Regions from separate parts of the Clostridioides sp. ZZV15-6598 genome, predicted to be linked through region 1. Evidence: riboswitches for the same ligand, from Rfam matches in the RefSeq annotation. Region 1 holds a riboswitch; each other region holds the start of a gene.

Region 1 (8,424 bases):
CATAAAGACTTTACCACATCCAGGGTTTCCTACAGATGTGCAAGCTCAATTTATGGCTATGCTTACTGTAGCTAATGGAACTGGTGTAGTTATAGAAACTGTTTTTGAAAATAGATTTATGCATGTTGCTGAATTCAATAGAATGGGTGCTAATATAAAAATAGATGGAAGAAGTGCAGTTGTTAATGGAGTAGATGAATTACATGGTGCAGCAGTAAATGCTACTGATTTAAGAGCAGGAGCAGCGCTTATTTTATGTGGTCTTATAGCAGAAGGAGAAACTCAAATAGGAGAAATATACCATATTCAAAGAGGTTATGTTGATATAGATAAAAAGATAACAGCATTAGGTGGTCAAATCAAAATAGTAGAAGATTAATAATTGGTTTAGATAAGTAAGTTATAAATTGATAGGGTTGTTCATATACTTAAATACAAGGTTTTAAAAGCTAAGGAGGAGAGTATATGAAGAACCCATTGGTTGTTTTGTTAGGATTTGTAACTTGCTCTGTGTTAGTCCCTTCATTGATAACTTTAGTTTCTTACAAAAATGTGGAACTAACTGAAAAACCAGAGAAAGTAGTATCGATAAACAAAACCATTAAAAAAAATGATATTAAAGATGAAAGTAAGAAAGAAGATAAAAAGGTAGTAAACTATGAAACTGTAGACAAAAAAACACCAGTTATCAATGTCTATAATCACATATCAGGTAAAGTTGAAAAAATGGACATGGAAAACTATCTATGTGGAGTACTAGCTGGTGAGATGTCCTCGGATTTTGATATAGAGGCTTTAAAAGCCCAAGCTGTAGCAGCTAGAACGTATGTAGTATATAAGCAAGAACATGGGAAATCAAGTAAACATAAAAATGCAGTGGTATGTACTGACTATAAACACTGTCAGGAATACAAGAGTTATGCTACTCTTAAAAAGTTGAATGGCGAAGAATGGATTAAAAATAAGTATTCTAAAATTCAAAATGCAGTTAAAGGTACTAAGGGGCAGATAATAACTTATAATGATAAGGCTATACTTCCTCTTTATTTCTCTACCTCTTCAGGGAAGACAGAGAATAGTGAAGAAGTATTTTCATCAAAATATCCTTATTTAAAATCTGTAGAAAGCCCATATGATAAGTATTCTCCAAAATTTGCATCAACACTTAAAATAAGCAACACAGATTTTGTTAAGAGTCTTAGAAAATCTTATAGCAGTATTGTAATAGATGTGAATAATTTGAGTAAACAAGTTGCAATAACTAAAAGAAGTGATGCGGGAACTGTAGAAAAAATAAAATTAGGAAACAAAGAAGTCACAGGAAAAGATTTGAGAACTGTTTTTAACTTAAATTCTGCAAACTTTGATATAAAATTTGGAGAAGGATACATAGATTTTGTAGTAAAAGGATATGGTCATGGTGTTGGTATGAGCCAATGGGGAGCTGAAGGTATGGCAGAAGAAGGCTATAAATACTATGATATATTATCACATTACTATACTGATACAAAAATAAAAGATATATACTAATAATTGTATAAAATACCAAAAACACGTCAATAATCCAAATGTAGAAATATATTTGGAGGTGCGAAATGAAGAAAAAACTGTTAGAAAAAGATGGTTTTTATTTATCTTTATTTGTATGTGTTTGTTTATTAGCAGTAGGTGGAGTTTGGTTTACAAATAATAATGTAGATAAATTAGCTTCTAATAAAGGCATGATAGAAAAATCTAATAAAGATAGTGAAGAGGAAATACATTTAATTGAAAAAGATAAGAAAGATGCTATCCCTACTGCGACAGATTCAAAACAAAACTTAGAAAAAGCTAAGGCAAAAGAAGAAAATAAGTCAAGTACAACAAAATTAAATTACATTGGTGATAAGGTAATAAGAGAATATTCAGAAAAAGAACCTAGTTATTCTAAAACATTGGATGTTTGGGAAACTCATAAAGGTATAGATGTTAGTTGTACTAAAGGTAAAGAAATAAAATCTCTATTAAACGGAATGGTAGCAGATGTATTTGATGATGAAGAATATGGAAAATCAGTAAAAATAAAAAGCGACAATAATACTGTAGTAGTATATTCAAATCTAGATGAAAATGTTAATGTTAAGAAGAATCAGAAAGTAACAGAAGGACAATCACTAGGTACTGTAGGAAGTACTTCTCAGATAGAAAGTGAAGAAGGTATACATGTGCATTTAGAAGCATATAATGGAGAAAAATCTATAGACCCAATGAGTCTAATTAAGTAAAAGTATAACAAGTTTAATCATATTTGGTTAAGCTTGTTATATTTTTTGGTGTTTTTACATATATATCATTAAAGCTATTATGTGAGGGGGGTAATCTTTGAGATCTCATATAGAGGAAAGAGCCATAGTGGTAGCAAAATATATACTTGAAAAAAACACTACAGTAAGACAAACAGCCAAGACATTTGGAGTAAGTAAAAGTACAATTCACAAGGATGTTACAGAAAGATTGAAGGAAATAAATCCATCCCTTGCCAAAGAAGTTAAAAGTGTGCTAGACAAAAATAAATCAGAGAGACATATTAGAGGGGGATTAGCAACGAAATTAAAGTATGAGAAGGAACATAAAAAAATGTAGGTTAAAAACCTACTTTTTTTATTACATTAAATTATTATAAGAAATATATTAGATAATTATAAATAGCAAAAGAATAATACCTCCAAAACATTTATTTTCTCTTGATTAAAGCGAGATTTTTGTATATGCTTTATTATAGGAGTATTAATAAATAGGCTTATAATATAATCTAATATATAAATGAAGGAGTTGAAAAAATGGCTGGAGCTGATATAGGCATAGATTTAGGTACTGCAAATGTACTTGTTTATGTTAGTGGGAAGGGAATCGTTTTAGAAGAACCATCTGTTGTGGCAATAGACAACAGAACAGATTCTGTTTTAGCTGTAGGAGAAGAGGCTAAAAAAATGATAGGAAGAACACCAGGGAATATAGTTGCAATAAGACCTTTAAGAGATGGTGTAATTTCAGATTATGATGTAACTGAGAAGATGTTAAAATCTTTTATAGATAAGATAGTTGATAAAAAAGGCTTTGGAAGATTTTTTATGCCTAGAATTATGGTATGCGTGCCAACAGGTGTTACAGAAGTAGAAAAGAGAGCAGTAGAGGATGCTACTAGACAAGCTGGGGCTAGAGATGTATATATCATAGAAGAGCCAATAGCAGCAGCTATAGGAGCTGGTGTAGACATATCACAACCTAATGGCAATATGATTATAGATATTGGTGGAGGAACTGTAGATATAGCCATAATATCACTAGGAGGAGCCGTTGTAAGTGAATCTATAAAAGTTGGTGGAGACCGATTTGATGATGCTATAGTTAAGTACATGAAAAAACAACATAATCTTCTTATTGGAGAAAGAACCGCAGAAAAAATTAAGTTTGAAATTGGTTCTGCATTTAAGAGAGAAGAAGAAAAGTATATGAAAATAACAGGAAGAAATCTGATTACAGGTCTTCCTAGCTCTATAACTATAAACTCAACAGAAATGTTAGAAGCCCTTAGAGAATGCGTTGAACAAATAGTTGTTGCAACTCATGCTGTTTTAGAAAAAACACCACCTGAACTAGCGGCAGACATAGGGGATGTTGGTATAATAATGACTGGCGGAGGCTCATTATTATATGGATTAGATAAAATAATAGAACAGAGAACAGGAATAACTGTTACAATAGCAGATGAGCCACTATCTTGTGTTGCAAAAGGAACAGGGATTGCTTTGGGCTCAATAGATTTACTTGAAACAGGTGGGTCTTTCAAAAGAAAATAATTAGGAGAGTTTAAAATGTTAAATATAGATGAAATAAAAGAACTAATACCACATAGGTATCCATTTTTATTAGTGGACAAGATTACAGAGTTAGAAGTTGGAAAAAGAGCTGTTGGTATAAAAAATGTAACAGTTAATGAACCATTTTTTCAAGGTCATTTTCCAGATTATCCGTTGATGCCAGGAGTGTTGATAGTAGAAGCTCTAGCACAAGTGTGTGGAGTGGCAATGATGTCTTTAGAAGAAAATAAAGGCAAATTAGGTGTATTTGCAGGTATTGATAAAGTTAGAATCAAGAGAGAAGTAAGACCAGGAGATACATTGACTATGGAAGTTGAAATGACAACACTTAGAAGAAATATAGCAAAAGCAGATGCTAAAGCTTATGTTGGTGAAGAACTTGTCTGTAAAGGTGAGTTAATGTTTGCTTTAGTAGAAAAATAAAATTTATGCGTATGAAAACAGAAGAATAAACATCAAAATAAAAAGGTAGATAATTTGGAGTATTTATTAAATTAAATACTCTATAGTATCTACCCTTTTAATATAAAAAATTTTATCAGTTACCTTATATAAGATTTAAGTAGATACCAATAGTGCTAAAGCTATTGTTTCAGCTAAGTCTAATATAAAGCTAAGACGTATATTATTAAATGAAAGTCTGTTATTTTCATCAATTTTATCTACAATTCCTACTATAGAATAATTTCCTATTTGAGGTAGTTTTTTTCCCACACCTTTTCCGGGCAGGATAGGTCCTTCTCTAATTTGTATATTACCTATGTTACTCTGCGACCCCAAGCAAGCATCTATAGCCAAGAAGTTACCTTGCATATGTGTATTTTTTATAGTATCTAAAGACTCATATATATTTAAGGCGTGAATAGGGTTATCTAGTGTACCGTAAACGGGGTATTTAAATTTACTGTTTTTAAGTATTGTTCCAACTAAAGGGCCTAAAGTATCACCTATAGCCCTGTCTGTTCCTATGCAAACAACAATCGTATTTTCATTAATTATGGTTTTGAGAACTGAACTTAGCACCTGTATAACATCATCATCGCTGTAATTTACTTTAGCTAAATACAATAGGAACACCCCCTTCAAAAAAATATATGAATAAAAAGCACTAAAAAGACCTAACTTTAAATTTCAGATAGAGATAATATTTTATTTGTCTCACAAAAAAAGTGATGGCAAAAATATGACTAAAAATCTTGACAAAATTTTAAAAAAATAGTAAGCTAATAAGGTAAAATAAAATTTAAATCTTGATTACCTTATCAAGAGAGGCTGAGGGATAGGCCCTGTGAAGCCCAGCAACCACCCAAATGGGAAAAGGTGCTAATTCCTACAAGACAAAAGTCTTGAAAGATGAGGTCAGTTAATTAGTATGCGATTACGATTATTAACCTCTTCTTATAAGGAGAGGTTTTTTATTTTGAGTAAAATTTCTAAGAATTGAAGATAAGGTAAAACCTATAATAAAAATTAAGAATGAATAAGGAGGAACAAAAATGGCAAGACATTTATTTACATCAGAATCAGTTACAGAAGGACATCCTGACAAGATATGTGACCAAATATCAGATTCAATATTAGATGCATTGTTAGAAAAAGACCCACAGTCTAGAGTAGCTTGTGAAACTACAGTAACAACAGGCTTAGTTCTAGTAGCTGGAGAAATAAGTACATCTGCTTATGTAGATATACCTAAATTAGTAAGAGAAACAGTAAAAGAAATTGGATATACAAGAGCAAAATATGGATTTGACTGTGACACTTGTGCAGTTATAACTTCTATAGATGAACAATCTGGAGATATAGCTATGGGAGTTGATGAAGGTCTAGAAAGTAAGACTGGAGAAGAAATAGAACAAGAAATAGAAAAAGTAGGAGCTGGAGACCAAGGTATAATGTTTGGATTTGCATGTAATGAAACTCCAGAATTAATGCCACTTCCAATATCATTAGCTCATAAATTATCAAGAAGACTTACAGAAGTTAGAAAGACAGGTTTAGTTGATTATTTAAGACCAGACGGAAAAACTCAAGTTACTGTTGAATATGAAGGAAATAAAGCTGTAAGAGTACATACAGTTCTTATATCAGCTCAACATTGTGAAACAGTATCAAATGATAAGATAAGACAAGATTTAATTGAGCATGTTATAAAATCAGTTATACCAGCTGAATTACTTGATGAAGATACTAAAATTTATATAAACCCAACAGGAAGATTCGTTATAGGAGGACCTCAAGGAGATACAGGTCTTACAGGAAGAAAAATAATAATAGACACTTATGGTGGATATTCTAGACATGGTGGAGGAGCTTTTTCAGGAAAAGACCCTACAAAAGTTGATAGATCTGCTGCCTATGCTGCTAGATATGTAGCTAAAAATATTGTTGCGGCTGGACTTGCAGAGAAATGTGAGATAGAGCTTGCATATGCTATAGGGATAGCTAGACCATTATCTATATTTATAGATACTTTTGGGACAGGTAAAGTTTCAGAAGAAAAGCTTGTTGAACTAGTAAACAAACACTTTGATTTAAGACCAGGAGCAATAATAAGAGATTTAGATTTAAGAAAGCCTCTTTACAAAAAGGTTGCTGCTTATGGTCACTTTGGTAGAACTGATATAGATTTACCATGGGAAAAAACTGATAAAGTAGAACAATTAAGAAAAGATGCATTAGGTGAATAATGCTTAGACAAGGAACTGCTAGAATGTAATTTTATAATTACGTTTTAGCAGTTTTTTATTTTATAATTAAATATATTTAATAAATACTAATTTTCAATCATATAATAAAGAAACATTATTTACTGAGATTAATATATTTCATTATATAATATTGCATTAAATTAATACATATTAGAAGACATATGTTAAAAACTGGTTAAGATTTCGTTAAGTAATGTTAAATAATTCAAAAAATATTGAAAAGTAGCACTAATACAACTAATATAGTCTTAATAAACTTACATTAAATTTTACTTATTAAAAATTTATTTTATTTAGGAGGGAGTAGTGTGTATGTCAGGTAAAATAAACATCAAAATGGTTATAAGTTTTGCTGGAGCATATGTAGCAACTGTAATAGGTTCTGGATTTGCAACTGGTCAAGAAATAGTACAATTCTTTACGTTTTATGGATATGCTGGTATTATAGGAGGAATAATATCTATGGTATTATTCTCATGGTTTGGAGCAGAAGTTATAGAAAAAGGGAGAGAACTAAAGCTTAAAGAACCAATAAAGATTTATCAAGTATATTGTGGAAAATATCTTGGTACATTTTTTGAATGGTTTGGGCCATTATTCTTGTTTGGAACATTAGTAATAATGATTGCAGGAGCAGGAGCTACATTGTCAGAGTACTATGGGTTAAATCCATATGTAGGTAGGATTGGTATGGCAATCGTTTCCCTAATAACTGTATCTCTAGGTTTAACAAGACTTTCCAAGATACTAGGTAATATAGGTCCTATAATAATAATATTTACACTTTTAGTAGGAGCAATTAGTTTATTTAGTAATATTGGTGCTTTATCAAATGCAGGAGCTATAGTTGATAGTCTAAACGTCAAAACTGCTACATCAAATGGATATTTCTCAGGAGTGCTTTATACTTGTTATAATGTAATAATAGTAATAACATTTTTAACTGGAATGGGAGCTTCAGCAGAAAATAAGAGAGATGCTGTATGGGGAGGTATAGTAGGTGGAGTAGCCCTTATGGCAGCAGCTATAATGATGAATCTAGCACTACTTTCAGATGTAGGAAATATATACACAAAAGAAATACCAGCTCTTTATTTAGCTGACAAGATATCTCCAATTATAGGTATTTTATTCTCAGTAGTACTTTTATTAGGAATATATACTACAGCTGTACCATTATTATGGTCAGTAACTAATAGATTTGTGGAAGATGATCATCCTAAATTTAAAATAATAACAGTGGTAGTAAGCATATTAGCATGTATAGGAGGATTATTACCATTTGATAAACTTGTAGGGACATTATATCCATATACAGGTTATATGGGAATTTTAATTTTACTATGTATGCTTTATCGAAGAATTACCAAAACTGAAGGATATAAGGAAAATAAATCTGAAGTAAATTAATATCAAAATAAATTTGTGAAATTTAATCTATGTTTTAGAAGTAAGCTGGTTTAAATAAAATAGTTATTTATATATGGTACCTTTACTTTAAGGTACCATATTTTTGGGGTGCAGATTTTTTTTGTTTCTGATAAAATGTATAATAGTTGGAAATTAAGTTAAGTATAAAAATATAGAAAAATTTTCTGATAGAATCCTATCATAGAACTTAATATATTTAAGTATACTAACATGCAAACGGAACAATTATTAGTATTTTTAGGAGATAAAAATGGAAAAATTAGAAGGAATGATAAGCGAAATAGTCTTTAAAAATGAAGATAATGGCTATACAATAGCTCATCTGGTAAATGAGAATGATGAAATTGTTGTTGTAGGATGTATGCCTACTTTAGCAATGGGAGAGAGTATAGAAGTTGAAGGTAAGTGGGTAAACCATAAAA
Region 2 (8,424 bases), on a different contig from region 1:
ATTGTATGATGATACAAAAGACATTATTATTGACCCTCAAACTACACAGACATTGAAAGTCGCTGTAATTAGAAATAATAATAAAATGATAAAAGATTTAGATGAATATTGTAAAAGAAATCTTATTACGCCACAATATGTATATTGTGATAATGAAAAAGGACAGATACAGGCTATGCAAGATGGTTCTGCAGAAGCCATGCTTAACTCTAGCATGAATTATATTGAAAATGTAAAAACAATTGCTAAATTTTCTCCAAAACCCTTCTATTTCATAACTGGCAAAGGCGATAATAATGGTTTGATTAAAGAGCTAGATAAAGCTATTTCTAATATTGATCAAACAGACCCTTATTTCTCAACTAATTTACATGAAAAATACTTTGTACAACCTAATTACAATCTATCAATGACAAAGTCAGAATTGGAATATATAAAAAAAGCAGACATATTAAAAGTAGGTGTTCTTGATAATCAACCACCATTTCAATATAAAGATTCAGAAAATGGAGAATTGAAGGGGATTTCAGTCGATTTATTAAAGTATATTTCAAGCAAAATAGGTTTTCATTTTAACATGATTAAAGCAAAAACACAAAAACAGCTAGACCAAATGATAAAATCTGGAGAAGTTGATATTGTGGCAGGAATGACCTATAGTTATGAATTAGCTCAAAAACAAAATGTATCAATGACACAAGAATACATATCTTCCCAATACACTATGATGTTAAATGGAAATGTCAATAAAGATACTATAAAAGGTAAACGTTTGGCTATGATAAAGAATAGTACATATAGAGGTGATTTTATAGGAAATGTAGTAAGGTATGATACAATAGATGAATGTATTCAAGCTGTAAATAATGGTGAGGCAGATTATACATATGTAAATGAATATTCTGCTCAGTACTATATTAATTTGCCTAAATTTAATAATATTAAGATGATTCCACAAACTTATGAAAATCATAAAGTTTGTTTTGGAATTGTTAAACCTATTAATAAAGAATTATTAAGCATATTAAATAAGTCAATTTCTGGAATTCCAGCAGAAGATATGCAAGCTATAATATATAAAAATACTACTTATAAACCTGATTTTTCACTATCATACTTTATTAATAGAAATCCGGCTCAAACAATTTTAGTTATTACAGGGATTTTGTTGTCTATTATCATAGCTTTAGCTTTGGGTATATATCAACGAGTTAAAATGAATAAAAAAACTTCTTTAGAACTTGAAAAACATTTACGTGTGTATGGGCTTATGAATGATTATTTTATTGAGTATGATTATAAAAAAAACACATTGATGTTTTCAGTACCACCTACAAATGAGAATGAACAACCTAAATTAATTACATATGATTATTCAAAATCTAATAAAGCTGAAAGTTCTACTAGACAAAGAGCAGAATTTTTAAATGTAATTAAGTCACAAAAAGATGGAATTAAAGAAGCTTACTTATTTTTTATAGATGAACAATTTCATTGGCTTAGATTTGCTATTGAAACTGTATATGAGGACACAGGATTACCTGCATATACAATTGGAAAGATAAATATTATTGACAATGAAAAAAAAGAAAAAGATATTCTATTAGAAAAGGCACAAAGAGATAGTTTAACTCATATTTTTAATGCAGAAACCAGTATGCAGATGGTTAAACAAAGTTTATACAAGCTTAGAGTGGGTGAAAAGGGTGCTATATTTTTATTAGATGTAGATCATTTTAAATCGATTAATGATACTTATGGACATTTAAGAGGAGACAAAGTGCTAAAAGCAGTTGCAGATATTCTAAGTGAGAACTTTGAAAGAGAAGATATTGTAGGGCGTCCAGGTGGAGATGAATTTATTGTCTACATGAAAAAAATACAAAATATAGATGAAATTATTGAAAAATGTTTACAATTACGCGAAAAGGTACAATGTATTTATTTAGATGAAAATAGATACATCACTGTCAGTATTGGAGTTGCATTAGCGGTTTGTAATCAAGAGTATGATGAGTTATATCAAAAGGCTGATAAGGCACTATACTGTGCTAAGGAAAAAGGGCGCAATAGATTTGAGATTGCAGATTTTAAATAAAAATAAACAGACATCAAACTGGTAGTGTCTATGATTATAGTATTTATATAGATTCAAAAGTTTGTTAACAGAAATTAAACCTAGGCCTATTGGTAAATTTGAAAAAATGATGTTTTACAAAAACATGCAATGTCAAAAATAAACTATGTAGAATAAAATTTTCTATATTTTAAGTAACAAGAGAATTTTATTAAAGTTTAATACACGTTATTTAAGAAAAATGATTATACAATATTTTACTAAGTTGGTTATTAAAAATGTTTAGAAAATTTATTTAAAAAATCATACTAATTATTTATAATATATAAAAACCTAGTTAGCATAATTGTAGAATATCTGATAAACGTGAAAACATAGGGGATAGAGGTATTTTATGAAGAAATTTTTAAAGATAGCTATCTTAGTTTTATTTGTTTTATTAATTTCTATAAGTTACATTTCTGTTCAATTAATTCACAACATTGGAGATTATGGAAAGTTGATTAATTATGTTGGTATTGTTCGTGGAGCTAGTCAACGTCTAACTAAATTAGAAATGAATCTTCAACCAAATGATGAACTAGTAGAATATATCGATGAAATTTTACATGAATTAAATACAGGACATGGAAAATATGGTCTAGTAGTCACTGACTGTAAAAAGTATAATGAGTACTTATCTTTATTGGAAAGAAAATGGGAAGATTTAAATATTGAAATTAAAAAAGTAAGGATGGAAGAAGATAGTAGTCAGTTATTACAAGCAAGTGAAGAATTTTTTGAGATTGCAAATGATACAGTATTTGAAGTAGAACATTATTCTAAGGAAAAAAGCAATTATTTAATGACATTAATAATTATAATATCGATTGTAGGTATAGTAGCATGGATTATATTGATTATACAGTACAATAAAAGATTAATTAGACTTGAGAAACTAAACGTAGATTTAAAAAATATTGCATATAAAGATGAACTTACAGGAGCAAATACTATAGAAAAGTTTAAATTGGATGCAGAGCAGTATATTTATAAGTATAAAGACAAGAAATTTGCTATATTTTATATTGATTTTGAAAATTTTAAGTATATCAATGATATATTTGGATACGATTATGGCGATATGATATTAAAACGCTATTCTAATTTTATGATGGATGATATTGGAAAATACGAAATATTCGCAAGAGAGATTGCAGATAGATTTGTTGCATTAAGATGTTATGTAGATAAGGAGACTTTACTAAGAAGACAAGAAATTGTAGATGATAAGTTGATTAACATTACAGATGAAATTAAAAATAAATATAGTATTACCATTGTCAGTGGAATTTGTTGTATTGAAGATGTGAATGAAAAATTAAATATAGATGATTTAATAAATCGTGCAAATTTTGCACAAAAGACTGTCAAAAACAAACCAGGTACTAAGTACGCTTTTTATAATGAAAATATTCGTAAAAAAATGATTGAAGAAAATACAATTAAGAGTAGAATACATGAAGCACTCAATAAAAGAGAATTTGTTGTTTATTTTCAACCTAAAGTTAATTTGCATAATCAACAAATAGGTTGTGCAGAAGCCTTAGTACGTTGGATGACACCAGACAAATGTGTGATATCTCCAGCAATATTTATTCCAATACTCGAAAAGGAATTTTTTATTAGTTTGGTAGACCAATATGTGTTTGAAGAGGTATGTAGATGGCTTAGAAAAAGATTAGATGAAAATAAAACAATTGTTCCTATATCAGTTAATGTTTCTAAGATACAGTTTTATAATGCTAAATTTGTAGAAACTTATTCTCAAATAAAAAATAAATATAATATACCTAAAAATACTATAGAAATTGAATTTACAGAAAGTGTTGCTTTTGAAAATCAAGAACATCTTTTAGAAATTGTACATGACTTACATGAAAGTGGATTTACTTGTTCTTTGGATGATTTTGGAAAGGGATACTCGTCTCTAAGTGTTTTGAAGGATTTACCATTTGATGTTTTAAAGCTTGACTCAATGTTTTTTAAAGAGAGTTTAAATAAAGAAAAAGAAAAGATAGTAATAAAAAATATTATACAGATGATAAAAGAGTTAAATATTATAACTGTTGCTGAAGGTATTGAATATAAAGAACAGGTTGAGTTTCTTAAAGAGATTGGGTGTGATTTGGTTCAAGGGTTTGTCTTTTATAAACCAATGCCAATGTTAGAGTTTGAAAAAATACTAGATAAAGAAATTGTTTATAGTTTATAATAGTTAAAGTATATTTTAATACATACGAATCTAATGAAGGACTTATATTATAAGTACTTTATTAGATTTATTAACTATTTAAGACTTATAGTGATACAAGTGCTGAGAATAGTATCAATATATATTATATACGATTTTAAATAAATAATTATATGAAAACTATAAATTATTATAAGGTTTTATATGAGGTGCAAATAATATGAACTTATTAGTAGTGTTAATGGTGAAAACATAAATAAAGACTATAAGTAGTTTTACTTATAGTCTCTTAAATATTACTATTTTCTTCCTGCAACCCATTTTAAGCCCCAGTTAAATTCATCATCCATTTCTCTATGTCCTTTAAAGTATTTAACTACTTTTTCAACACTAAATGTTTCATCATTTACATTTTCTATTAATGCTATTGAACACATGTTATAACCGTTTTTATGTTCATCAAGCTTAACCACTAAATCAGAATCCTGTTTTTGTTTAATAGTTACAATTCCATCAGCTTCTGACCAATTAGCTACACCTTCATAAATAAAAGCATAAATCAATATTCTTTTTATTTCTTTTATCTTATTACCATTGATTCTTATATTTTCGCCTTGTGTATTACTTCCTGTTCGGTCATCTCCATCTAGTTGAGCAAAAGGAGGATGTTCTAAATTACCAAAGGAATTGCCTAATGCTTGAACAGCGCCCTTTACACCATTTTTCATTTCAAACAAGCAACCTAAATCTAAATCTATATTACTACTTCTTAGAGCTCCAAAAAAGCCCTTTTTTTGTACCTTTTGATTCCAATTTAAATTAACTAAAATCTCACCTAAATCGGTATTTTCTTTTTTTGTAAGATTTATTTTTTGTCCTTTTTTCAATTCTATAGCCATAGTAATCTTCCTCCACAAACATAGATTTACTTAAATGGTAGCACTTAATAAGTCAATATTCAACAAGATTACAATAATAATGTTAAAATTATACTAATTCTACTAGAAAACAGGAATTACAATTCCTTTGTATTTTTCTTCAATTAAGTTTCTTGCTTTATCTGATGTAAGAACCTCTTGTAAAACTTTAATTTTTTCACTGTCTTTATCCTCAGTTCTAAATGCTAAAAGGTTAGCATACTCATCATTTACTGGTGCTGTGTAGATTCCATTTTTCTTAGCATCAAGACCAGCAGGTACTGCATAAGTAGTGTCTATAAATGCAGCAGTTACATCTGGAAGAGAAGATGGTATTTGAGCAATATCTAATTCTTTGAATTGTATGCCCTTTGGATTTTCAATTATATCTTTAGGACTAACTAAATTATTTTCTTTAGGTAAAGTTAAAAGTCCGATACTTTCAAGATATCTAAGGTCTTTAGAACAAGAAGATGGATTGTTGCTTATTGCAATTGTATCTCCTTTTTTAAAATCATCAACAGATTTTATTTTGTAAGAGTAAAGTATCGCTGGGCATACATATAGTTTAGTCCCAGCCATTATTTTATAGCCTTTAGCTTTAACAGCTTCTTTTAGATAAGGCTCATGCTGAAATAGATTTGCATCAATTTCGCCATTATTTAAAGCTTCATTTGGAAGTATGTAATCGTCAAAGTTTTTAACTTCTAAAGTATAACCTTTTTCTTCAATAAGTGGTTTTAATTCTTCTAATAACTCTCCACCTGGAACTAAAGTAGCACCAACAACAATTTTTTTATCGTCTTTAGATTTTGAACATCCAACTACAGATAAAGTAAATACTAGACATAATAACAAACTTAATAATTTTTTGAATTTCATAAAAATTCCCTCCTGAATATAATTGATTAGTTAAAAATAAAATACCCTCTTTTTATCACATTGTGAAAATAAAATAAGCCTGAGTGTAAACTCAGGCTTTAAAAGCTAATTTAAACTCATCTTTCAGTACAATACTGCAGGATTTAGCACCAATGTATATTAAAATATACTGGTTGCTGGGTTTCATAGGGCCAGTCCCTTCACCACTCTGGATAAGAAGTATTAATTTTTAATTATGTTATACATATTAGCATGATTTTCTATATCTGTAAACATAATTTTGTAAATATTTTAAAGTTTTTGTTATTTTTACTTAACACCTAAAATTCCAGAAACTAAAATATTAGTATCAGCACCTAAGAAATAGTCATTTATTTCAATACTATCTAAAATAGATCTTAATGAATTTTCCTCATGTTTTGTACCAACAAGTTTATCTTCTACAAAAGATACATCACACTTTCCAAAGAAATCTCCAAAAAACTTTATACTAGTTATTATACCTTTATCAACATTTAAATTAAATTCTACATTTCCACCAGCATATTTTAATTCATTTGAAAGAGAGTATTTCGGTGAATTACCAAAATTCCAATCCCAAGTTTCATATTTTGATTTAGTAAGCTTTTCTATTTCCTCTATGTCATATTTACTTAGAGAATAATTTGTATTATCAGCATTTGTTGCAGAAAGATAATTCATTATAGCATCTTTAAACTCAAGTATATCCATATCAGACTGTAAGTGTTCACTTATATTGGTTACACGAGACTTTACAGATTTTATACCTTTACCTTCAAATTTTATGGGTTTTACTTTTAGTGCGTTTGAAAGGTCATTTATTTCAGATGAAAATAAAAGTGTCCCATGGTGCATTACTTTATTTTTATAGTTATGTTGAGCATTTCCAGAGAACTTTTTACCATCTATAAGAAGGTCATTTCTTCCAGAAAACTCAGCACTGACATCTAAAGTTTTAAGTAAGTCTATTATTGGCTGGGTGAATCTTCTAAAATCACTAAAACTATTATTATTACAAGCTATAAATGTAAAGTTTATATTTCCTAAATCATGAAATACAGCTCCTCCTCCAGATTGTCTTCTAACAACTGGTATTGAATGTTCTTTTATATACTCTAAGTTTATTTCAGAGAGTGTATTTTGATTTTTTCCAACAATTATAGAAGGTTCATTCCTCCATAAAATAAATAAATCTTCATCAAAATTTTTAAGTAAATATTCTTCCATTGCTAAATTAAAATAAGGGTTTGTTTTTTCATTGTAAATTAATAACATTAAAGTAATTCCTCCATATAATTGATAAAATTTTTTTAGATGATTTTGGTACAATTAATTTTATAATTCGACAATGATATAAAAAATCCTTTAAAGTAAAATTTTTAAAACTTCCTTGCAAAGTTTAAATAAATAATATATACTCAAAATATATTTAATAAAAGTGAATAAAAGGGTAGAGGCGCAATAATCTATCAGTACCAATAAGGAGTTAAGCACAAAGATTTATTGGGAAAGGGGATATTGCCGAAGTTTTATAATCGATGCTTTAAGATTATATTGCTGGGGGTACATAAAATATATGTACAACTGTCACAGGTTTATTTGTGGTGAGCTATCATTTAAGGAATTATATTATATTTGTTTTTTAGTATTATCAATGTATTGTAATGTTTAAGCCTTGAGTGTTTACCACTCAAGGCTTTTTTATTTTATCATAACCCATAATACCCTATATAATTCACAAAATTAAAAAGAGAGGGAGATTTATATGAGAAATAAAAAATTTAATATTATTTTTCTGACGACAATTATGTTTATAATGTCAACTGTAATGGTGTTTGCAGAGGAAGATATAGATACCATTGCACTGGCTAATGCAGAAAAATTTGGAATCTTAACTTTAATACCACCATTAGTTGCCATAATACTTGCATTTATAACTAAAAATGTAATAATTTCTTTACTGCTAGGAATTCTTTCTGGAAGTTTTATAATTCAAGTCAGTGGAGTCAATGTATTTGCTGCATTTATACAAGCATTTTTAGACTTAGTAGATAGAGCTTTAGTATCTCTATCAGACCCGTGGAATGCAGGGATAATACTGCAAGTCTTAGCAATTGGGGGAGTAATAAACCTCGTCGCCAAGATGGGAGGTGCTAAGGCTATAGCTGAAGCACTTGCAAAGAGAGCAAAATCAGCTAAAGGTACACAGATTATAACTTGGTTTTTAGGTCTTTTAGTTTTCTTTGATGATTATGCGAATTCATTAATAGTAGGGCCTATGATGAGACCTGTTG
Region 3 (8,424 bases), on a different contig from region 1:
ATCCTAATTTTAGTATGTTTATAAATTCATCTTTTTCAAAACTAGTTATATAAACTATAGAATATCCAAATATCCAAAGTAAAATTATCCTATACATATTTATGGAAACTGTATACAAATTTATATTCAAAAGTGCAATAATTAAAAATAACCCATTAGCCAATATATAGACCTTATTCTTCCTTAAAGTTCCTTTAGATTCCATATTCCCCACCACTTCTTCATTTTTATATAGTTTTATCTATAAATATGTTACCACAATTCTCCCAAAAAATTTGTCACTTTCTAGTTATAAAAAAAAATGAGTAAAGTTTTTAAAATTTTACTCATTTTATAGATTTTGTATATTTAATTTAAAAAGCTGGAACGATACTTCCTTTATATTCATCTTGTATAAACTTTTTAACTTCTTTACTATTCATAGCTTCTGATAAAGCTTTAATCTTATCGCTGTCTTTATTATCTTCTCTACAAGCAATTATATTTACATATGGAGAATCACTTGATTCTATTACTATTGCATCTTTAGTAGGATTTAAATTAGCTGTTAAAGCATAATTAGAATTTATTACTGCTCCATCAACATCTTTTAATACTGTTGGCAATTGTTCTGCATTCATTTCTTTTATTTGTATATTTTTTGGATTTTTAGTTATATCTTTTTTAGTTATAAGTTCGCCATCTTTTACTTCTATTAATTTATGTTTTGCTAATAATTTAAGTGCTCTAGCTCCATTAGTTGCATCATTTGGTACAGCTATAACTGCTCCATCTTTTACTTCATCTAATGATTTAACTTTTTCTGAATAGAATCCCATTGGCTCTATATGCACTTTAGATGTATAAGTAAGTTTATATTCCTTTTCCTTAACAGTCTCCTCTAAAAATGGGATATGTTGAAAGAAGTTAGCATCTAAAGAACCTTCATCTAAAGCTGTATTTGGAAGCACATAATCATCAAATATCTTTACTTCTAAATCATATCCTTTTTCTTTTAATAAAGGCTTTGCAACTTCTAATATTTTTGCATGTGGATTTGATGATGCCCCTACTAATATTTTTTTATCCTCTTTGTTTGAACATCCTACTGCTGATATTGCTATTGCTGACACTAATGCTACTGATAATAATTTTTTTAATTTCATTTTTTACTCCCCCTTTAAAAATGTTTTATTAATTAAGTTATTTTAGTTTCTTATAAGCTAGATTTCCTAAACCTTGTATTATTTGAACTAGTATTACAAGTGCTATTACTGTATAAACCATTACTGCTGTATCAAATCTTTGGTATCCATAAATAAGTGCTATATTACCTAGTCCTCCAGCTCCTACTGCACCTGCCATAGCTGTATAACCAAGTATAGAAATTACTGATAATGTAATCCCAGATACTATTGAAGGCATTGCTTCTTTTATCATAACTTTAAATACTATTTGTTTTTTTGTAGCCCCAAAAGATTTGGCAGCCTCTATCAATCCCTTATCAACTTCATTTAATGAACTTTCTATAATTCTAGCGATGAATGGTGCTGCACCAATAGTTATTGGCACTATTGCAGCAGTCTCTCCTATACTTGTTCCAACAATTAATCTTGTTATTGGAATCATTGCAACTATAAGTATCATAAATGGGAAACTTCTAAATATATTTACTATAAATCCTAGTGCACTATTAATCGTGCTATTTGGTTTTAATCCATCTGGTTTTGTAACTACTAATATAATTGCTAGTATAAATCCTAATATGGTTGCTACTACAGTTGGTACTATGACCATATATAAAGTTTGTAATAATGCATTTGGAAATAGTGTTGTTAAAAAATCAATTAGACTATTCATTTATCATTTCCTCCCATCTTATGTCCTTATCTGTAAGATATTGTTTTACTTTCTCTCCACTTTTATCTGAAACATTTATAATAAGTGAACCTAAAATATCTTCTTTAAATTGTTCTAATTTCCCAAATATTATAGATACATCTATGTTTAACTCTCTTGCCATTGTTGTGATGATAGCATCATTAGAAATGTCTTTAGGGAATAGTATTTTTATATTTGTTCCTTTTGGTAAAATTATACTTTCTTCACCTATTAATTTTCTAAGTCCTTTAGTATTTCTCAAGAAAATTTCTTCTGTATCTCCTACTTCTAATACTTCTCCATTTTCCATTATTGCCACTCTTCCACAAATTTGTTTTATAACTTCCATTTGGTGAGTTACCACTATTATTGTTATTCCTAGGTTTTTATTTATATCTTCAAGTAATGAAAGAATTGATTTTGTAGTATTTGGGTCTAATGCTGAAGTAGCTTCATCACAAAGAAGTACTTGTGGATTTAGTGCTAAAGCCCTAGCAATTGCAACTCTTTGTTTTTGACCACCACTTAAGTTTCTTGGTTTATCATTTTTCTTTTCAGATATCCCAACCACTTCTAATAACTCTAAAACTCTTTTTTTAATTTCTGCCTTTGTATATCCAAAACACTCTAAAGGTAATGCTACATTATCAAACACTGTTTTTCTTTCAAGTAGTGAAAAGTGTTGAAAAATCATTCCTAACTCTTTTCTTAAATCTCTCATTTGCTTTTCATTTAATGACTTTACTTCCTTATCAGATACAAGCACACTACCTTCTTGATACTCTTCTAGCCCATTTATACATCTAAGTAGTGTTGATTTTCCAGCACCACTATGACCTATTATTCCAAAAATTTCTCCAGATTCTATCTCAATACTTACATCTTTAAGTACTTGAATCTTTCCATAATACTTATTAACATTTTTTATGCTAACCATAAAATTTCCTCCCCACATATTCTGCTCAATTTGTATGTTTATTTTTATTTATGTATTTTAAATTTGTATCTAACAAAATAAAAGCCTGAGTATAAACTCAGGCTTAGAAAGCTATTTATACTCATCTATCAACTATATTAGTTGCAGGATTTAGCACCAATGTATATAAAATATACTGGTTGCCGGGTTTCAAAGGGCCAGTCCCTCCACCACTCTTGATAAGACGTTATTTAATTTAATTTAATTCGATTATCATTTCTTGCTATGTTATATATGATATATTTATTAATAATATTTGTCAATAAATTTATTTAAAATTTTTATTTTTTATTATTACTAATAAAAAACAAATAGCTTTATTCTATTGATTTTCTAGACCATAACTCTTTACATTTTCAATGGTTATATAACATCATATAACTATTAAGCTATCTATTTGATTTCGCCTATAAAATAAAGCCAGAAAGCTAATATGTTTTTTATAAAACTTTATTTTAACATAAATAGAATGACTTAAAGATAATTCTATGATAAAATTCTACCAGTTAAAAATAAAAATTATGGAGAATAATAAATGAAAAAATTTACAGAATATATTGGTTCTCAGTTTGGAAATCCTAGAGGTATTATTGGCAAATGTTGCTGTTTGATAATGAATACAATAAACCAGAAAATGTATAAAAGTTTAATATCATGTATTCGTCTTAATGAACAATCTAGACTACTCGATATTGGATATGGAAATGGATATTTGATTCAACAAATTTATAAAAAATATTCCACAGACATATGTGGCATAGATATTTCAAAAGATATGAAAGAACTTGCCACAAAACAAAATCTCAAAGGTATTGAAGATGGCAAAATTCAACTTTCAATAGGAAATTGTTGTAATTTGGAATACAAAGATAATTCTTTTGATATAGTGACCTCTATAAATACAATTTATTTTTGGGATGATACAACAAAGGGATTGTCAGAAATATTTCGAGTTTTAAAACCAGAAGGCATTTTTTATAATGTAGTTTACTCAAAAGAATGGTTACAAAAACTATCATACACTAAAGAATTTCAACTTTTTGATAAGGAAAATTTAATTTTATTAGGTGAAAAAGTAGGATTTTCAGAAATAACAATTGAAGACATTGTAAATGGTAAAAGCTACTTGGTACAATATAGAAAAAATGATTTTACAGAATAATCTATTTTTTATATTTAATTAAATAATCACAACATAGGCATATATCATAATACTGATATATGCCCTTTTAAATTAGATAAATAAAAAAAGTATATGCCAAAACTCAGATTAACCAAATAGCCAAAGCAGTAGAAGTTTCTGTAGGTACAATTTATCTTAACTTTGCAGGTAAAAAGGAAATTATGGACTTTATTCTCAAATGTACAATAGAACCTGATTTCTTATATAACTGCATTTATTGCACAAGGTACTGTTCGTCAGTTGGAGCATATTGAACTATCTACTACACTAATAATCGGAATTTTTATCTTGGTGGGCTATGGACATTCACTATACTTCTTTTCAAACACAAGATATTTCAGCTGATTTAGCAAAACAGATTTGTATGGATAACATTATAACTGCATACAAAAAATAAAATTGGCAATCATCCTACTGCAACAATTAATGTTGAAACTAATAATGGAAATATTAAGGTAACAAGGTTATATAGAAAAACACGAAGCCCAAGAAAGAGAATATCTTTAGGGCTTCGATATGTTTTTAAATTTTTTAGTATTAAATTAGTTATTTATTCTATTATTTTTTATTATTTCCTGTTATTCCTAGTCTATCATTCATGTCTTTTATCATTTTTCTAAAACCACTACCTATATCATTTCCAACATCTTCTGTTCCATGAACTAATTTCATAAAGTCATTTTGACCTTTTTTCATATCTTCATCAGATACTTTATCTAATTTTGCTAATCTAGCATCTATATCCTTTACTAATCTTTCACCTTCAGTTATTAATTCATCATTCATTTTCTTTAATTCAGCATCTTCTGTTTTACCATCTTTTTTAAGAGAAGTTACAAATGATTGTATTTTATCTCTACTATCTTTGTATGCAGCTTTTACTTCACTTAAATATTTTTCGTTCCCTGGATATTCTTTATCCTTAAACTGATTATTTATACTTTCTGGAGTATCATAAATAGAATATCTATTTAAACCTGCTATATAATCATTATAGCTTGTTGAATAATAATTCATATAACCTTCATTGTTGTTTACTGATTCATTTGGATTTTTCCCTGCATTTTCATTTGGTTGTTCAGTTTTTTTAGTACATGCTGTCATACCTATAGCTAATACTAACGCTAGTCCTACAAATAAAGTTCTTTTTAATTTCATTTTTATTACCCTCCTAGATGTTTTGTATTACAAAAAATTTTAATAAATTTCTTTCTCAACTTAGTATTTCTATATTTTTATTTTTTATTTACTAAAATTAAACAATTTATAATTTATTTTTTGGGAAATTATAATAGATAAGTAATTTAATAAAAAAATATAATTTTATTATTGATATTGATTATCATTCATAGTATAATTTAATTAATTGATATTAATTTTCATTTGAAGGAGGTTATCTTTTATGCATTGTTGCAATTCACAATTTTGTTGTAAAAATAAAATTGAATCATCATATATAAAATGGCTTTTGGAAGTTTTAGGTCCAGTTTTTTTAGGCTCTAAACCTGCTGAAATAATAAATATTTCATTTACTGACGTAAATAGAGAGGAAAAAATTAGTGATATTTACAAATATTTATATAAGTGTAAAAAGATAGATTTTATAGTTATTGATAAAGAAAAAAAAGGATTAAAAATATTATTTGTAAATAAAACTGCATTGTCAGAAAGATTAAAATGTAAAAAAACAGTAAATTTTCTAAAGTTTTTAGGATACAAACAAAATACTAACGTAAATGTTTATTTAGAGCATCTAGTTGAAAAGCTTAAGACTGACGCTTTTCCTGATGAAATAGGTATTTTTTTAGGATATCCCCTTAAAGATGTAATTGGATTTATGGGATATAGTAACTGCGAAGTTTCTATGATTAAATATTGGAAAGTTTATGGTGATCCAAAACAATCAGAAGACACATATTCTAAGTTTTTGCTTCATCGTAAAAAAATGAGAAAATTACTTGACTACATAAGCGTAGATAAAATAGTAAGCTGTTTCTAATTAGATTTTATTATATAAAATAATCAAAAACAAAAATACATCCTTTTATCATGTTATTTTCACAATAAATAAGGATGTATTTTCTATTTTTAATATGCTAATTTTCTTAATATACTAATTTTGATTATATAGCATATCTTTAATATTTATTTTCTTTTCTTGCATTCCATTAGACATCAAGAATTCTTGTGTATCTTCTAACTCTTTTATATCCTTATCTGTTATCTTAGAACTAAAATCATACCAAGAATACATTTCCTTTGTTTCATCTAAAGTCAAACCAACTTCTTTTGATACATCTTCCATTACCTTATCTTTATTTTCATCCATATATTTTAAAGTTTCTTCATGAACTTTCATAAATCTTTTTACTAATTCAGGATATTTTTGAGCAAAATCGTCACTTACTGCAGTAACTATTATTCCACTAACTAGACCTTCTCCATTTACTATCATTTTGCTACCTGCATTTATTGTTTTTAGAGCTACTGGACCTGCAAGCATCGCAACATCAGCACTTTTACTTTCTAGTGCAGAAGCAGCACTAGGAATATCCATGTTTACATATTCAACATCATCTATAGTATAGCCTTCCTTAGCAAGTGCAGCAATTAATAATTGATGAAGTATAGTGCCTTTTGGACCTACAATTTTCTTACCTTTTAAATCTTTTATAGATTTGATATTTTCATTGTTAGTTATAAGCATATATCCTTTTGGTGATCTACTATATATATTTGTAATTTTAAGCCCAACTCCATTAGAAGCAGCTATTATAGCAGATGTTCCACCTAATGCATGTAAAAAGTCTAATTCTCCAGCAGCTAGTGCCTGAGTTTGTTCTGGACCTGTTGTTAGTTCATGAAAATTAACTTTTATATTATCCTTTTTAAATTCCTTACCAAATGAATCATCTTTCTTTTCCAGTATGCTTGGAACATTAAGTGGAGACTTCACATAAGTTAAATTTATTTCCTTAGGTAAACTAGTCTCTTTTTTTGTAGGAACATCTTTATTACCCTCTTCTTTTGTTGAACATCCAACAGTACCAACCAATACCATCACTAAAGATGTCATTATTGCTAAAATTTTTTTGTTTCTTTTAATCACTTAAAACTCCCCCAATTCCCTTAATATTTCTTTTTTTAAGCTTATATAATAGCTTTTAGTTAAATCTCTATTATATTCATCTTCGACACTAAATTGTTTAATCCCTTTATTTTTACTAAAAACAATTATTTTCTTTGCTATTTCCATGGCTTCTTCAATATTATGAGTTACAAATACTACCCCTTTTTTAGTATTTTTATGGATATTTACTACTTCTTTTTGCATTTTTCTTCTTGTAAAATAATCTAATGCCGCAAATGGTTCATCCATCAATAGAATATCTGGGTTAAAAGAAAGAGCTCTTGCAATACTTACCCTATGAGCCATTCCTCCTGACAACTCATTTGGATATGAGTTTTTAAACTTTTCAAGTTTCATCATCTTTAAATATTTATCTAAATCAACTTTATTTCTATTATTTTTTTCAGTATGTAAAAGTATATTTTCACTTACATTTAGCCATGGCATTAGTCTACTTTCTTGAAAAACAACCCCTACTTTTGGGATATACTTTTTATCATTATTAAAAAAATATACATTTCCACTAGTGGCATTTTCAAGCCCTGCTAAAATTCTAAGTAAAGTTGTCTTGCCGCAACCGCTTTCCCCTAATATAACCGTTATTTCTTCGCTAGATATACTCAATGATACATCATCAAGCACTAAATGTTCTTTATTATCAACTAAATACTTTTTATGTATGTTCTCTAATAAAAATCCATTTCTAACCATTTAAATCAACCTGCTTCCCTTTGCTAAATTTTGCTATTGCCATTGAAAATAGATAATCTGAAAGTATACCTAAAAAACCAATAACAAAAATTCCAACCAGTACAATATCAGTTCTTGACATATCCTTTCCATCAGAAATTAAATATCCTAGACCTGAAGAAGCCGCAATAAGTTCTGCACCAATTATAGCTCTAAAACTATATCCAAGACCTAAACTAAGTCCAACAACAATATCTAACATAGAATTAGGAATTATTATTTTGCAAAAAATTCTTTTCTTAGATAAATTAAAAGACTTGCCTACTTCGATTAATTTACTGTCACAATTTTTTATTCCTTTTAATGTATTTAAAAATATTGGAAAAAAAGATGCTAAAACTATAATTATAATTTTAGACTCTTCACCTATACCAAACCATAAAATCAGCATAGGTATTAAGGCTAGTGGAGGTGTACTTCTCATAAATTCAAATAGTGGCTTGAAATACTCATACATTTTTTTATTTACACCAAACACGATTCCAAGTGGTATTGCTATCAATGAACTTATTAAAAAACCTATAA
Region 4 (8,424 bases), on a different contig from region 1:
GAAGTATGATAATTACTTTTATACCTTATAGATTTCCATATTTTTTTAATTGTATTTTATATTATTAGATAATTTTTTATCCAATTTCTAAATAAAAGTTCTGAATGCTTTTTCCACTTAACAGTTGGTTCTTTTGAAGGATCATCATTTATATAATAATTTTGAGGTATTGAGATTTTATCACCTCTATCTACATCTCTTTTATATTCTCTATCTAAAGTATATTTATCATACTCACTGTGACCCATTACAAATACATCTCTTGAATTTGTAATTATATAAGGACCAGCTTCTTTAGAATGACTTACAATGCTCAATTCATCATTATTTTTCAAAGTTTCAATATTTACAGTAGTGTGTCTTGAATGTGGAGCAAAAAACTCTTTTTCAAATCCATCTACTATCTTACTATTTTTATCTACTTCATGCTTAAATACTCCAAAACATTTTTGACTTAATGGAAGTTTTTTTACATTGTAGTATTTGTAAAGACCTGCTTGAGCTGCCCAACATATATATAATGTAGATTTAGCCTTTCTCTTAGAATAATCCATAATATCTTTTAGTTCATCCCAATAATCAACTTCTTCAAACTCCATTTGTTCAACTGGAGCTCCTGTTATTATAAAACCATCAAAAGATTCTTTTTTTGCTTCATCAAATGTTTTATAAAAATTCTTAACATATTCATTACAACTTCTTTTACTCTCTCTTGTTGAGATTTTAATAAATTCTACAGATACATTAAAACCTGTTTTATCTATTCTTCTAAGCAAATCTAACTCTGTATCTATTTTTATTGGCATTAGATTTAATATAGCTATTTTAGTATCTATATTTTCTTTGTATTCTAAATCTTTATTAAAGTCTTCTTTACAAATTACATCTATTCCTTCATCTAATAATTTATTAATAACAGGTAGTCCCTTTGGTAGTATTAAAGCCATATCTTTTCACTTCTCTTTCTCTTATACTATTAGAAATTTAAAGCTTGATCTAAGTCAGCTATTAAATCCTCTACATTTTCTATTCCAACAGATAATCTTATTAGTGAAGGTAGTACTCCAGATGCAATTAATTGTTCTTCTGTTAATTGTCTATGAGTAGTTGAAGCTGGATGTATAACACAAGTTCTTACATCTGATACATGAGTGACTAATGCTGCTATTTGTAGTTTTTCCACAAATTTTTTAGCATTTTCAAGTCCCCCTTTTACTCCAAATGATAAAACGCCACTACATCCTTTTGATAGATATTTCTTGGCATTTTCATAATACTTATTATTTTCAAGTCCTGGATAGTTAATCCAATCTACATTTTTATGTTTTTCTAAAAACTTAGCTATCTTAAGTGCGTTTTCACTATGTCTCTCCATTCTAAGATGTAGTGTTTCAATATTTAAATTAGTAAGATATGCGTTAAATGGACTCAAACAATTTCCATAGTCTCTAAGTAATTGAACTCTTGTCTTAGTAGCATATGCAGCATTGCCAAACTTTTCAGTATAACTTATTCCATGATATGTTGGGTCTGGCTCAACTAATTCTGGAAATTTTCCATTGTCCCAGTTAAAATTTCCACCATCTACTATAATTCCACCAACACTTGAAGCATGACCATCTAAGTATTTTGTAGTAGAATGAGTGACTATGTTTGCTCCATATTTTAGTGGATTACAAAGTACTGGTGATGCTAATGAGTTATCAACTATAAATGGAACATTAATTTTTTTAGCTACATTTGCTATTTTTTCAAAATCTATAACTTCAAGAGTTGGATTTGCAAGTGTTTCTGCAAATACAACTTTAGTATTTTCATTTGCAAGTTCTGCTATTTCATCCTCACTTGCATCTAAATCAAATGATATTAAATCTATTCCAAATTTTTTAAGACTAGGTCCTAATAAATTAAATGTTCCTCCATATACTTTTGAAGAACAAAGTATACTATCTCCAGATTTACATATATTTAAAACTGCCAACATATTTGCAGATTGACCTGATGATACGGCAACAGATGATACTCCTCCCTCTAACAAACTTATCTTTTCTTCAAAAGCTTGAACAGTAGGATTACTTATTCTGGAATACATATGACCCTCAGCTTTTAAATCAAATAAGTCAGCAAGTTGGTCTATACTACTATATTTAAAAGTTGTACTTTGATATAAAGGTAAAACTCTTGGTTCTCCATTTCCTGGTTTATAATTTCCTTGCACACATATTGTTTCTTTGTTATACATTTTTGTATCCCCCTTAAATTTTAATTAAGAAAATTAAACTATTTGTCAGATGAGATTTAAAATAAATAAAGCCTGAGTATATAACTCAGGCTCTGTATAAGCTTAATTATACTCATCTCTCAGCTTCCGCCGCAGGATTTAGCACCAATGTATATAAATATACTGGTTGCCGGGTTTCATAGGGCCAGTCCCTCCACCTCTCTGGATAAGATTTATTTAATTTTTCTATGTTTTATATCTTATATTTTTTTCCTAATTTTGTCAACTACTTTTTATATAATTTTCTTTTAAGAAATTTTCCCACCTCTACTTGAACTACAGACATTATAGCTAAAATCACTGTTACAAGCCATTGCGAAGTGTTTAAAATAGTTAAATTAAATGCATCTCTAAAGTGAGGAACAAATAATATAACTGCCATAAGTAAAGCGGAAGCTAAAAATGAGATTAAAAGAAATGGGTTTTTACCACTATTTCTAGTAAACATAGAATCTGTATTTGAACGCTGGCTAAATGCACGCAACATTTGTGAAAGTGCTAATACACAGAATGCCATTGTTTGACCTACAGTATGGTTTTCTATATTAAGACCAATTTTATATGCTAAAATGGTCATTATTGCTACAAATATCCCCTGAGTAATAACTCTTTGTACAAGGTTTTTTTCAAACAAACTTTCTGATTTAACAGGTTGGTGCTTCATTATATTTCTACTTGGTGGATCAACTCCAAGAGCAAGAGCTGGAAGAGTTGCTGTTGCAAGATTTACCCACAGAATATGCACCGCAAGAAGTGGAGTATCCCAGTTTAACAATATTGCAACAAATAGTGTAAGTATCTCTGCTATATTTCCAACAAGCAAGAATTGTATAACCTTTTGTATATTTCTATATACACGTCTACCCTCTTTTATTGCATAAGCAATTGTGGTAAAACTATCATCCATTAAAATCATATCTGAAGAATCTTTTGCCACATCTGTACCACTTATACCCATAGCTATACCAATATCAGCAGACTTTAATGCAGGGGAGTCATTTACCCCATCCCCAGTCATTGCTGGTACTTCTCCAATTCTTTTTAGAGACTTTATAATTCTGAGTTTATCAAATGGTGATACACGAGCAAATACTGTAGCATTTTTAACAGCCTTATCTAGTTCATCATCACTTAAATTATCAAGTTCATCACCAGATATAACAGTATTTCCTTCATTCCAAATTCCAAGTTCATGAGCTATTGTTGTGGCAGTGACTTTATGGTCACCTGTTATCATTATGGTTCTTATTCCTGCTTCTTTACAAGTTTTTACTGCATCGGCTACCTCAGTTCTTGGCGGGTCAATCATTCCAACCATACCAATAAATGTCAAATCATATTCTATGTTTTCACTATCTTCCTTTGGTATCGATAAAATTTCACGCTTAGCAAAACCAAGTACACGTAATGCATCTTTAGACATAGTGAGACATAATTCGTGTATATTTTTTTTATCTAACTCTGTAATATTTCTTTCACCTTTTGATGTTAATATTTTAGTACATAAATGGAGAAGTTCATCCACTGCACCTTTAGTATATGCAGTGATTTTTCCATCTATATCATGAACAGTTGTCATACATTTTCTGTCAGAATCAAAAGGTTGCTCAAATACACGTGGATATTTCTCTTCAAGAGTGTCTTGATCTATTCCAAATTTATTAGCCATAAAAATTAATGAACCTTCTGTTGGGTCACCTAATATTTCATCTGTTTTATCTGGATTTATACAGGCATCATTACAAAGTGCACCAGCATAAACAATCTCTTTATATACTAGTGGGTGCTTCTCAGATGCAGTATCTATTGATGTTACTTTTCCAGATTCAAAATCGCCATTTACAGCAATATGTGTAACAGTCATTTTATTCAAGGTTAATGTACCAGTTTTATCGCAACATATTACTGTAGCTCCTCCTAATGTCTCAACTGCTGGCAACTTTCTAATCAAAGCATTTCTTTTAGCCATACGTTGCACACCTAGAGCCATTACAATGGTTGCTGTTGCAGGTAATCCCTCTGGAATAATTGATATAGCAAGGGAAATTGCAATCATAAACATTGGCAAGAGAGGTCTCTGATAAAATGCACCTATTGCAAATATAATAACGCATACAATAATACCTATGACACTTAATGTCTTTCCAACAGTATTAAGTTTACGTTTTATAGGAGTATCAAAATCATTTTGTGAATCTAAAAGATGTGCTATATTACCTACTTCTGTGTCCATCCCAGTTGCAACTACAACACCTACACCTCTACCATATGTGACAATTGAAGACGTATAAGCCATATTACTACGGTCTCCTAATACACATTCTTCAGGTAAAAGGTCATCTGAATCTTTTTCTGATGGGACAGACTCTCCTGTTAAAGAAGCTTCTTGAATTTTTAAACTAGATGTATCTATTAAACGAATGTCTGCTGGAATCATTGCTCCATCTTCTAAAAAAACAATATCTCCTATTACAAGATTACTTGCTTGGATAACATTTTCTTCACCATCACGCATAACACGTGCTGTAGGTGAATTCATATTTTTTAGTGCTTCCAGTGATGATTCTGCTTTTTTTTCTTGAACAATACCAATAACTGCATTTACTGTTACAATTATTAGAATTACAAAAGCTTCTGTAAATTCTCCAAATACTAAAGATAATATTGATGCACCTATTAGTATCAATACCATAGCATCTGTAACTTGGGTCCAAAGCATTTGTAAAACTGTTCTAGGTGGTCTTTTTCTCAGTTCATTTAAACCATACTCTTTAAGCCTGTTTTCCGCCTCGGTATCGGTGAGCCCCTCCTCTGATGAGTCTAAACTCTCTAATACTTCATGTGTTGCCATCGAATGCCAAGGCATCTGTTTGTGATTTTCCATTTTGGAAGATCACTCCTTTCTTTTTTTGATTTAAGAATAATTATATTTTAAAATCCAATTCAATTCAATACTCAACAATTATATTTTACCTAAATTTAACAATTCAATTTAAAGTCTATATAAAAATATCTACTCTTTCACAAACACATACTCATTATTATTAGATAGATCTTCTTGATATTTATATCCTTCTAAGTTAAACTTTTTTAAGTCACTAATATCTTCGATTTTATTTTTAACAATATATTTTACCATCATTCCTCTAGCTTTCTTTGCTTGTGTAGATTCTACTTTTAGCATATTATTTTTATTTATTTTAAAAGTACACGTTACATATGTATCATTATCATTGATAAATTTTTCTACAGTTTTACTATATTCACTTGACGCAAGATTGACAATAGCTGTATTTTCTTTACTTAATTCTTTATATATACTATCTCCCCAATATTCATATAAATTTTTGAATTTTCTTATCTGTAATTTTGTCTGCATTTCTAATCTATACTCATATATGCTATCATATGGTTTTACGACCCCATATAATCCACTTATGATTCGAATACAACTATTTGCAAATTCCTCGTCTTGCTTTGTAAAATTCTCTGCTTCTATATTTTTATATTGTATTCCATCATAAGTTAAGATTGCAGGAGTACCTAAACTATCAAATTTAAAATTATCATATCTACTCTTGTTTAATATGGCTAATTTTTCGTTGATTTTCATTTTACTTTTGAAATCCTCTACACTAAAGGCTTTTATATTCTTTGATATTTCTTTTGCTTTATCTATAAAGCAGGGTAAGCTTAAATCTCTATCAAACTCTTGTACATGCTTCATATTTTTAGCTGGTGATAACATTATAATCATAAATTTCTATTACTCCTATTTTTCCAAATATTCAAGAATCTCTTGTGCATTTGTATCTGGCTTTGCTTTTTCAAAAACTTTTTCAATAATCCCACTTTCATCTACAATATAAGTTGCACGAACAACTCCTAAAGCAGTTTTCCCATACATTTTTTTCTCTTTCCACACATCAAAATCCTTAATAGTAGTTAAATCTGGATCAGAAAGTAAAATAAAAGGAAGCTCATGTTTTTCTGCAAATTTTTGATGTGATTTAATACTATCTTTACTTATCCCAATAACTGGTATATCATTATTTTTAAATCCTTCATATGCGTTTCTAAAGGCACATGCCTGACGTGTGCATCCTGGTGTATTATCTTTAGGATAAAAATATATTACTACTTTTTTCCCCTTAAAATCTGACATACTGACTTTATTTCCATCTTTATCTTCTAATGTAAATTCTGGTGCTTTTGTACCTATACTTAACATAAATATCTCTCCTTTTTTAAAAGCAATTTTTTAAATCAATAATTTATACTATATTTATATTAGTACCCTATATTTCTCTATATAAATAAAATATTTTACTTTCTTGTATAGAAAATTTCATGAATATGTAAATCTTATATACTAAAAATTTTAAACTTTATTTGATTAGAACATTTAAACTGGAATTTATGTTAAATAATTATAGTAATTAAAATAGGCAGGATTTAATTATGTATTAAATCCTGCCTATTTATTTTTAATCTTCTAATACTCTAATCTATATAAATTTAAATTCTTCTACATCAAATAGACCTAAATCAGTAAGTCTTATTTTCGGAATAACTGGAAGAGCCATAAATGAAAGTGTAATAAAAGGGTCTACATACTTTGGAACTCCCATTTTTCTTGCTATTTTTAGCATATTATCAGTTGTTTCTTGCACTTCTTCTGCTGGAAGAGTGCTAATTAATCCAGCTACTTGAAGGCTTAAATGAGCAAGTACTTTTCCATTTGATACAATTACATAACCACCCTGTATATCTCTCAAGTAATTTACCGCAACTATAATATCATCATCATTATCACCTGCAACTATTATATTATGTGAATCATGGGCTACAGTAGTTGCTATTGCTCCATTTTTTATACCAAAACCTTTTAATGGTGCAACTGATATGTTTCCAGTCATTCTGTGTCTCTCAACAACACAAAGCTTTGAGTATTCTTCATTTGGATTGAAATATCCATTTTTGTTTGGTATAGATTCAAATAATTTATTTGTCAGAATTTGATATGGTACAATTTCCATTACATAATTTTTTTCATTTGACTTTAATTGTATTTTTTCTCTATTAATATCGTTAAATTTAACTGTATTAAGTAACTCTTTATCCTTAATTTCATATTTATAATTAGAAAAAATTCCTTCATCTATCAATTTGCCATTTTTATAAACACTATCTACCTCCATATTTTCTAAACTATTTAGAACAACAATATCCGCTTTATAACCAGCACCTATTGCTCCAATTCTATTTAGACCATATGCTTTTGCTGAATTATAAGTTGCGATTTTAATAGCTTTAATTGGCTCCATACCCAAATCGATTGCACACTTTATATTCCATCTTATATGCCCTTGTTTTTCTATATCATCTAAGTGCTTGTCATCTGTACAAAACATAAATTCTTCAATTGGTAACTTATATTTTAATAATCCTTTTATTATAGCTTCTAAGTTTTTTGCTGCACTTCCTTCTCTTATAAAAATTTTTAGACCTGCTCTTAATTTTTCATAAACTTCATTAAAAGTTATACATTCATGGTCATTTCTTATTCCTGCACATACATACGCTTGAAGTGACTTTCCACTAATATTTGGTGCATGTCCATCTGCAACTTTATCTTTAAAAGCTTCTAGTTTATCTAAAATTTCTTCTTCAGCAGATATAACATCATTAAAACACATTACCTCTCCTAATCCTAAGATTCTAGGATTATTTATGTAATCATTCATATCTTTTGCACTAAAATCACCTATTCCATTAGTTTCGAATCTTGTTGCAGGGACAGATGACGGTATCATAATATATACATTTAAGGGTATCTCTTCTGTTGATTCTAGTAAAAAGTCTATTGCACTTGCTCCTTTTACATTGACTAGTTCATGAGGGTCAGCTATAACAGTTGTTGTGCCTGACTTTAGTAATTTTTTTGACAATTCAATTGGCATTACCATTGTAGACTCAATATGCATATGTGCATCAATAAAACCAGGTGATAAGTATTTACCACTACAATCAATCTCTACTTTCCCACTATATTCTCCGATTCCAACAATTGTATCATCTACTATTGCTATATCTCCCACTATTAATTCTTCTGTGAACACATTTATAATTGTTCCATTTTT

Evidence for each region. Region 1 has a riboswitch for S-adenosylmethionine ahead of metK (methionine adenosyltransferase). Riboswitches for the same ligand answer to the same signal wherever they lie in the genome.
Region 2: it holds a riboswitch for S-adenosylmethionine, as region 1 does, so the genes downstream of both, KGF50_RS13885 (MetQ/NlpA family ABC transporter substrate-binding protein) here and metK (methionine adenosyltransferase) in region 1, are expected to answer to the same signal.
Region 3: it holds a riboswitch for S-adenosylmethionine, as region 1 does, so the genes downstream of both, KGF50_RS16855 (methionine ABC transporter ATP-binding protein) here and metK (methionine adenosyltransferase) in region 1, are expected to answer to the same signal.
Region 4: it holds a riboswitch for S-adenosylmethionine, as region 1 does, so the genes downstream of both, KGF50_RS15105 (O-acetylhomoserine aminocarboxypropyltransferase/cysteine synthase family protein) here and metK (methionine adenosyltransferase) in region 1, are expected to answer to the same signal.

The regions. Positions count from the first base shown of each region.
Region 1 is NZ_JAGWCS010000017.1:22,282-30,705, forward strand. Features, by position in the region: gene murA (UDP-N-acetylglucosamine 1-carboxyvinyltransferase) at 1-379, shown strand, start outside; gene spoIID (stage II sporulation protein D) at 466-1,530, shown strand; gene KGF50_RS05300 (M23 family metallopeptidase) at 1,596-2,264, shown strand; gene spoIIID (sporulation transcriptional regulator SpoIIID) at 2,362-2,622, shown strand; gene mreB (rod shape-determining protein MreB) at 2,820-3,839, shown strand; gene fabZ (3-hydroxyacyl-ACP dehydratase FabZ) at 3,855-4,283, shown strand; gene yyaC (spore protease YyaC) at 4,419-4,928, opposite strand; SAM riboswitch class I at 5,117-5,220, shown strand; gene metK (methionine adenosyltransferase) at 5,357-6,550, shown strand; gene KGF50_RS05330 (hypothetical protein) at 6,884-7,981, shown strand; gene KGF50_RS05335 (ATP-dependent RecD-like DNA helicase) at 8,253-8,424, shown strand, end outside.
Region 2 is NZ_JAGWCS010000073.1:2,109-10,532, forward strand. Features, by position in the region: gene KGF50_RS13870 (diguanylate cyclase) at 1-2,098, shown strand, start outside; gene KGF50_RS13875 (GGDEF domain-containing phosphodiesterase) at 2,472-4,331, shown strand; gene KGF50_RS13880 (TerD family protein) at 4,610-5,209, opposite strand; gene KGF50_RS13885 (MetQ/NlpA family ABC transporter substrate-binding protein) at 5,312-6,109, opposite strand; SAM riboswitch class I at 6,223-6,328, opposite strand; gene KGF50_RS13890 (lipoate--protein ligase) at 6,419-7,405, opposite strand; lysine riboswitch at 7,574-7,750, shown strand; gene KGF50_RS13895 (Na+/H+ antiporter NhaC family protein) at 7,896-8,424, shown strand, end outside.
Region 3 is NZ_JAGWCS010000115.1:3,314-11,737, forward strand. Features, by position in the region: gene KGF50_RS16840 (PAS domain-containing sensor histidine kinase) at 1-205, opposite strand, end outside; gene KGF50_RS16845 (MetQ/NlpA family ABC transporter substrate-binding protein) at 354-1,145, opposite strand; gene KGF50_RS16850 (methionine ABC transporter permease) at 1,183-1,839, opposite strand; gene KGF50_RS16855 (methionine ABC transporter ATP-binding protein) at 1,832-2,797, opposite strand; SAM riboswitch class I at 2,916-3,022, opposite strand; gene KGF50_RS16860 (class I SAM-dependent methyltransferase) at 3,372-3,998, shown strand; gene KGF50_RS16865 (TetR/AcrR family transcriptional regulator) at 4,079-4,273, shown strand; gene KGF50_RS16870 (hypothetical protein) at 4,578-5,177, opposite strand; gene KGF50_RS16875 (DUF3793 family protein) at 5,422-6,018, shown strand; gene KGF50_RS16880 (NrtA/SsuA/CpmA family ABC transporter substrate-binding protein) at 6,133-7,095, opposite strand; gene KGF50_RS16885 (ABC transporter ATP-binding protein) at 7,129-7,860, opposite strand; gene KGF50_RS16890 (ABC transporter permease) at 7,853-8,424, opposite strand, start outside.
Region 4 is NZ_JAGWCS010000089.1:921-9,344, forward strand. Features, by position in the region: gene KGF50_RS15100 (homoserine O-succinyltransferase) at 57-947, opposite strand; gene KGF50_RS15105 (O-acetylhomoserine aminocarboxypropyltransferase/cysteine synthase family protein) at 977-2,242, opposite strand; SAM riboswitch class I at 2,352-2,454, opposite strand; gene KGF50_RS15110 (calcium-translocating P-type ATPase, PMCA-type) at 2,508-5,165, opposite strand; gene yaaA (peroxide stress protein YaaA) at 5,295-6,038, opposite strand; gene bcp (thioredoxin-dependent thiol peroxidase) at 6,054-6,512, opposite strand; gene ade (adenine deaminase) at 6,790-8,424, opposite strand, start outside.